Regions from separate parts of the Streptomyces sp. NPDC051963 genome, predicted to be linked through region 2. Evidence: riboswitches for the same ligand, from Rfam matches in the RefSeq annotation. Region 2 holds a riboswitch; the other holds the start of a gene.
What was found. A riboswitch is a leader RNA that binds a small molecule or an ion and turns the genes downstream of it on or off. The one in region 2 is predicted to bind cobalamin.

Region 1 (3,204 bases), on a different contig from region 2:
CACGCCCGCCCGCACCCGACCGCGTGGAGTGCGGTCGGATCGACGTCCCGCTCGACCGGCACCACCCGGAGGGACCGCGTCTGACCATCGCCGTCTCCCGCGTCCCCGCCTCCGGCACGCCGGCCGAGCGACGCGGCATCCTGCTGGTGAACCCCGGCGGGCCGGGCGGCTCCGGGCTCCCCTACGCGGTGACCAAGCGCGCCAAACTCCCGGAGAGCGTGCGGCGTTCGTACGACGTCATCGGCTTCGACCCGCGCGGCGTCGGCCGGAGCTCACCGGTCGGCTGCGGCGACATGGGCGGCCTGTTCGACAGTCCGGGCGCGGATCCCGTGCCGGCGAGTCCGACGGCGGAACGGGCCTACCTCGCCTCGCTGCGGGACATGGCCCACGACTGCGCGACGGGCGCGGGCGACGTCCTGCCGTATCTGTCCACCGAGCGGACGGCGTACGACATGGACGCCGTCCGCGCCGCGCTCGGCGAGCCGAGGACGAGCTTCCTCGGGGTGTCGTACGGCAGCCATCTCGGCGCGGCCTATGCGGCGCTGTTCCCGCGGCGGGTCGGGCGGATGGTGCTGGACAGTGTGGTCGGGCCGTGGGACTGGTACGCGTTCGACGTGCTCCAGAGCCGGGCGCTGCTGCGGCAGCGGGACACGTTCTTCGAGTGGGCCGCGGCCCATGCCGACCGCTTCGGCCTGGGCTCGGACGCCGACGACATACGCCGGGCCGCTCTACGGGTGCGCCGAGGGCTCGGCGCCGCACCCGTGGACGGCTTCGGGGCGTCCGAGTTCGACCGTGCCGTCTACCGCGCGCTCGGCCGCACCGAACGCTGGACGACTCTCGCCGACGGGATGCGGAACTACCTCAACGACCGGACCACGGACGGGCTTCGGCCCGGCACGGCGTTCGACAGCGCCGATTCGCGCAACTACGAGGCGGCCAACCGCATCGTCAAGTGCGCCGACGGCCCCGCGCCGACGCCGGACCGCATCCTGGCGGACATCCGCCGCACCCGCCGTATCGACTCCCAGCCGGTCCTGACCGGCATGGAGGCGTCCACCTGCGCCTACTGGCCGTACCGGCCCGCCCGGCGGACCCCGCTCGGCGGCCCCGACGCCCCGCCGGTGCTGCTGGTCGCCTCCGCGCACGACGCGGTCACTCCGATCGAGGGGGCCCGCGAACTGGGCAAGGTGCTGCCCGGCTCGCGTCTGATCACCCTCGCCGACGACTACTCGCACGGCGTGTTCGCCAGCCGCGGCAACACCTGCGTGGACGGCACGGTGGCCGCGTATCTCGTGGGCGGGAAGGTGCCCGATACGGACGTACGGTGTGCGGGGCCGGGACTGCCGGAGCCCGGCGGCGACGGCCGTTAGCGCTGTTCACTCCCCCTGTGCGCCCCCATGCACGGCTTGTCACCACCCCCGGGGGCCCACTACTGTCACCACGCCTTGGTGAACGGGAAATCCGGTGTGATGCCGGTGCGGCCCTCGCCACTGTGAATCGGGAAGTCCGGCTCCGGCCCTTGGGCCCTGCCGTCAAATGCTCGTCGTCCGCCTGCACGGCGGGACGGGAGTTCGACGGCAGGGCCCAAGGGCAGCCACTGGGTCCTCGGACCCGGGAAGGCGGAGCACGGGCGGTGGTACCCGTCAGCCAGGAGACCGGCCAGGGCACGTCAACCATCCACGAGGTGCTGGAGAGGGTCTGCTGAGCCATGCACATAGCCGAGGGTTTTCTGCCTCCGGCGCACGCGGTCGCCTGGAGCGTCGCGTCGGCGCCATTTGTCGTCCACGGAGTCCGGTCACTCACCCGTGAGGTCAAAGAGCACCCGGAGAGCACCCTGCTCCTCGGCGCCTCCGGAGCCTTCACGTTCGTTCTGTCGGCCCTCAAACTGCCCTCGGTGACCGGGAGTTGCTCCCATCCGACCGGCACCGGCCTGGGCGCCATCCTGTTCCGGCCGCCGATCATGGCGGTGCTGGGCACCATCACCCTGCTCTTCCAGGCGCTGCTGCTCGCCCACGGCGGCCTGACCACGCTCGGCGCCAACGTGTTCTCGATGGCGATCATCGGGCCCTGGGCGGGATACGCCGTCTACAAGGTGCTGCGGCGCTACGACGTGCCGCTGATGGTGGCGGTCTTCTTCGGCGCGTTCGTCGCCGACCTGTCCACCTACTGCGTCACCAGCGTCCAGCTGGCGCTCGCCTTCCCCGACCCGAGCAGCGGTTTCCTGGGTGCGCTCGGCAAGTTCGGGTCCATCTTCGCGGTCACGCAGATCCCGCTCGCGGTGAGCGAGGGACTGCTCACGGTGCTGGTGATGCGGCTGCTCGTGCAGTCCAGCAAGGGTGAGCTGACCCGGCTCGGCGTGCTGCTCAGCAAGAAGGCCGACGCCGAGGCGGTGGCCCGATGAGCCGGAACGCGAAGATCAACTCCCTGTTGCTGCTCGCCGTGGCCGCGCTCGCGGTGCTGCCGCTGGTCCTCGGCCTCGGCGACCACAAGGAGGAGCCGTTCACGGGCGCCGACGCCGAGGCGGAAACGGCGATCACCGAGATCAAGCCGGACTACGAGCCCTGGTTCTCGCCCCTGTACGAGCCGCCGTCCGGCGAGATCGAGTCGGCGTTGTTCGCCTTGCAGGCGGCCCTCGGCGCCGGTGTCCTCGCCTACTACTTCGGCCTGCGGCGCGGGCGGCGGCAGGGCGAGCAGCGGGCACTGGAGCCGCGGGGGGCCGAGAGCACGGCCGACGAGCAGGTCTGAGTGCTGCCCATCGACGCGGCGGCGCACAGCAGTCGCTGGCGCCGCCGTCACCCCGTGGACAAGGCCGTGCTCGGGCTCGGCCTCACCGTGCTGGCGATCTCGCTGCCGCCCTGGCCGGGCGCGGCCCTGGTCCTGGCCACCGCGCTCGCCGTGCTGCTGGGCCCGGCGGGCGTGCCCGGTCGCAAGCTGTGGCGTGCCTACCGCGTCCCGCTGGGCTTCTGCGTGACCGGCGCTGCCACCCTGCTGGTGCAGGTCGGCGGCCCGGACGGGTTCGTGTCCCTCGCCGACGAGGGACATGTGCGCGCCGGGGAACTGCTGCTGCGCACCTCGGCCGCCTCGCTCGGCGTGCTGCTCTTCGCGTTCACCACACCCATGTCCGACCTGCTGCCCCGTCTGGTGAAGGCCGGCGTGCCCGCGCCGGTCGTCGACGTGGCGCTGGTGACGTACCGCATGAGCTTC
Region 2 (3,204 bases):
CCAGGTAGGCGGGGTGATCCTCGGCACGCAACGGCAGCGTCTCGCGCAGGGCGGGTTCGTCCACCTGGATCACCGAAGTCCCGGCCGCCTCCAGGTCGTTCACCTCGTCGCGCAGGGCGAGGGCCACCTGCCGGGCGGTCTCCGCGAGGGGCTGGTCGTCGCGGACGAAGGACCAGGCGAGCATGGTGACCGGCCCGGTGAGCATGCCCTTGACCGGCTTGGAGGTCAGGGACTGGGCGTACGTCGTCCAGCGCACCGTCATCGGTTCGGGACGGGAGATGTCGCCGGCCAGGACCGGCGGGCGGACATAGCGGGTGCCGTAGGACTGGACCCAGCCGTGCCGGGTGGCGAGGTAGCCGGTGAGCTGTTCGGCGAAGTACTGGACCATGTCGTTGCGTTCGGGCTCGCCGTGCACCAGGACGTCGATGCCGGTCTGCTCCTGGAAGGAGATCACGTCGCGGATCTCCTCCTCGATGCGGCGCTCGTACGTCTCCCGGTCGATGCGTCCGGCAGTGAGGTCGGCCCGGGCGGTGCGCAGTTCGCCGGTCTGCGGGAAGGAGCCGATGGTGGTCGTGGGCAGGGGCGGCAGGTTCAGGTGGGCGCGCTGGGCGACCGTACGCTCGGCGTACGGCAGTGAGCGGCGGGCGTCGGTGGCGGTGACCGCGGCCGCGCGGGCCCGCACAGCCGGGTTCCGTGTGATGGGCGAGCCCGCCCGGGACGCCAGGTCGGCCCGGTTGGCGGCGAGTTCGGCGGCGATCCGGTCGGTGCCCTGGGCGAGGCCGCGGGCCAGGGTGACGGTCTCGGCGGTCTTCTGCCGGGCGAAGGCGAGCCAGCGGGCGATCTGCGGTTCGATCTCGCGTTCGGCGTCGGCGTCGAGCGGGACGTGCAGCAGCGAGCAGGACGGGGCGACGTCGACGCGGCCGGCCAGGCCGAGCAGGGTGGCGAGGGTGGACAGGGACTTGCCCAGATCGTTGATCCAGATGTTGCGGCCGTCCACCACGCCGGCGACCAGCCGCTTGCCGGGCAGGCCGCCGACCGCGGCGAGATCGTCGAGGTTGGCGGCCGCGGGCCCGGTGAAGTCCAGGGCGAGCCCGTCGACCGGTGCCTTCGCCAGCACGGGCAGCGCCTCGCCGAGCCGGTCGAAGTACGACGCGAGCAGCAGCTTCGGCCGGTCGGTGAGGGAGCCGAGGTCGCGGTAGGCGCGGGCGGCGGCGTTCAGTTCGGCCGGGGTGCGGTCCTGGACCAGGGCGGGCTCGTCCAGCTGGATCCACTCGGCGCCCGCCGCCCGGAGATCGGCGAGGACCTCCGCGTACACCGGCAGCAGCCGGTCCAGCAGGGTCAGCGGCTGGAAGTCGGCCGGTGCGCCGGGGGCGGGCTTGGCGAGGAGCAGGTAGGTGACCGGGCCGACGAGCACCGGCCGCGCGGCCAGTCCGAGCGCGAGGGCCTCCTTCAGTTCGCCGACCTGCTTGGCGGTCTCGGCGGTGAACTCCGTGTCCGGGCCCAACTCGGGTACGAGGTAGTGGTAGTTGGTGTCGAACCACTTCGTCATTTCCAGCGGCGCCACGTCCTGGGTGCCGCGCGCCATGGCGAAGTAGCCGTCCAGGGCGTCCTTCTCGACGGCGGCGCGGTGCCGGGCGGGGATGGCGCCGACCATGACGGTGGTGTCCAGGACGTGGTCGTAGTACGAGAAGTCGCCGGTGGGCACCTCGGTCAGGCCGGCCTCGGCCAGCTGCCGCCAGGTCGAGCGGCGGAGCTCGGCGGCGGTCCGCCGGAGCTCGGCGGCGGTGGCGCGGCCCTTCCAGTAGCCCTCGATCGCCCTCTTCAGTTCCCGGTTCGGGCCCTGGCGGGGGTAGCCGTAGGCGGTGGCCCCTGCTGCCGCGGCTGCGGACTTCGCTGTCACGAGACTCTCCTTCGCGAGCTGTGGGATGACACACGACCCGGAGACCGGTCGTGGACGCGAAGGAGCAGCAGATCCGGCGGGGGCAGCTGTGCGTGTGCCCGTCCCGCCTGGTGTGCGCCGACCCGCCCTCGAGGTCACCGAGTCTCCGCGCACGGGGAGCCGCGCACGGGCAGTGGCAGGTCTTCGGACTCGCGGGCGCGTCTCATGTCGTACGAGACACCTACTGGCCGTCGCTTCCCGGGTCCGGCGCTCCGGATCCAGTGCGTATGACGGCGGTCGTTCCCACTCACCGCTGCGGGGCAGTCCCGGATTCCCACCGGGTTCCCTCTTGCGACGCGTCTGCCTGGCGGGCAGGGCGAACCAGCTGCACGGTCAGCCTATACACAGCTCATGTGTGGGGCGACCCTGAGCCGACGGTTCGGCTCAGGGCCTGGAGCGACTCTCAAGAGTTCAGCTCGCGGCGGCCGCGGCGCGCCCCGCCTGGCGGCCGGAGAACAGGCAGCCGCCGAGGAAGGTGCCTTCCAGGGAGCGGTAGCCGTGGACACCGCCGCCGCCGAAACCCGAGACCTCACCGGCCGCGTAGAGCCCTGGGATCGGGGTTCCGGTCCCGTCCAGGACGCGGCCGGAGAGGTCGGTCTGGAGCCCGCCGAGCGTCTTGCGGGTGAGGATGTTGAGGCGTACGGCGATCAGCGGTCCGGCGCTCGAGTCCAGGATCTTGTGGGCCGAGGCGGTACGGCTGAGGGTGTCGCCGGGGTAGGCGAGGGCGTTGCGGATGCCCATGACCTGGACGTCCTTGGTGTACGGGTTGTCGATCTCCCGGTCCCGTGCCTCGATCTGACGTTTCAGACCGGCCAGGTCGATCAGGTCGTCACCGGTCAACTTGTTCATGCCGGCGACCAGTTCGGGCAGCGTGGTGGCGACGACGAAGTCGGCCCCGTTGTTCTTGAACTTCTCGATCGGCTCGGGGGTCTGCCAGATCCGGGACAGCAGCTGCCAGACGTTCTTGTTGGTGAGGTCGGGATTCTGCTCCGAGCCCGACAGCGCGAACTCCTTGGCCATGATCTTCTGGGTGGTGACGAACCAGGAGTAGTCGTAGCCGGTTTCGGTGATCGACTTGAGCGTGTGCAGCGTGTCGTACCCAGGAATGTCCGGGGTGTTGAACCGCTTGCCGGTGGCGTCGAACCACATCGAGGAGGGGCCCGGCAGGATGCGGATGCCGTGGCCCGGCCAGATGGGGTCGTAGTTGCGCAGGCCCTCGGTGTAGTGCCACATCCGGTCGGGGTTGACGATGCGGCCGCCCGCCT

Region 1: it holds a riboswitch for cobalamin, as region 2 does, so the genes downstream of both, ACIHFB_RS17565 (energy-coupling factor ABC transporter permease) here and metE (5-methyltetrahydropteroyltriglutamate--homocysteine S-methyltransferase) in region 2, are expected to answer to the same signal.

Annotation. Positions count from the first base shown of each region.
Region 1 is NZ_JBIUCC010000004.1:176,818-180,021, forward strand. Features, by position in the region: gene ACIHFB_RS17560 (alpha/beta hydrolase) at 1-1,370, shown strand, start outside; cobalamin riboswitch at 1,430-1,679, shown strand; gene ACIHFB_RS17565 (energy-coupling factor ABC transporter permease) at 1,709-2,401, shown strand; gene ACIHFB_RS17570 (energy-coupling factor ABC transporter substrate-binding protein) at 2,398-2,745, shown strand; gene cbiQ (cobalt ECF transporter T component CbiQ) at 2,746-3,204, shown strand, end outside.
Region 2 is NZ_JBIUCC010000006.1:637,827-641,030, forward strand. Features, by position in the region: gene metE (5-methyltetrahydropteroyltriglutamate--homocysteine S-methyltransferase) at 1-1,900, opposite strand, end outside; cobalamin riboswitch at 2,057-2,280, opposite strand; gene ACIHFB_RS27400 (FAD-binding dehydrogenase) at 2,351-3,204, opposite strand, start outside.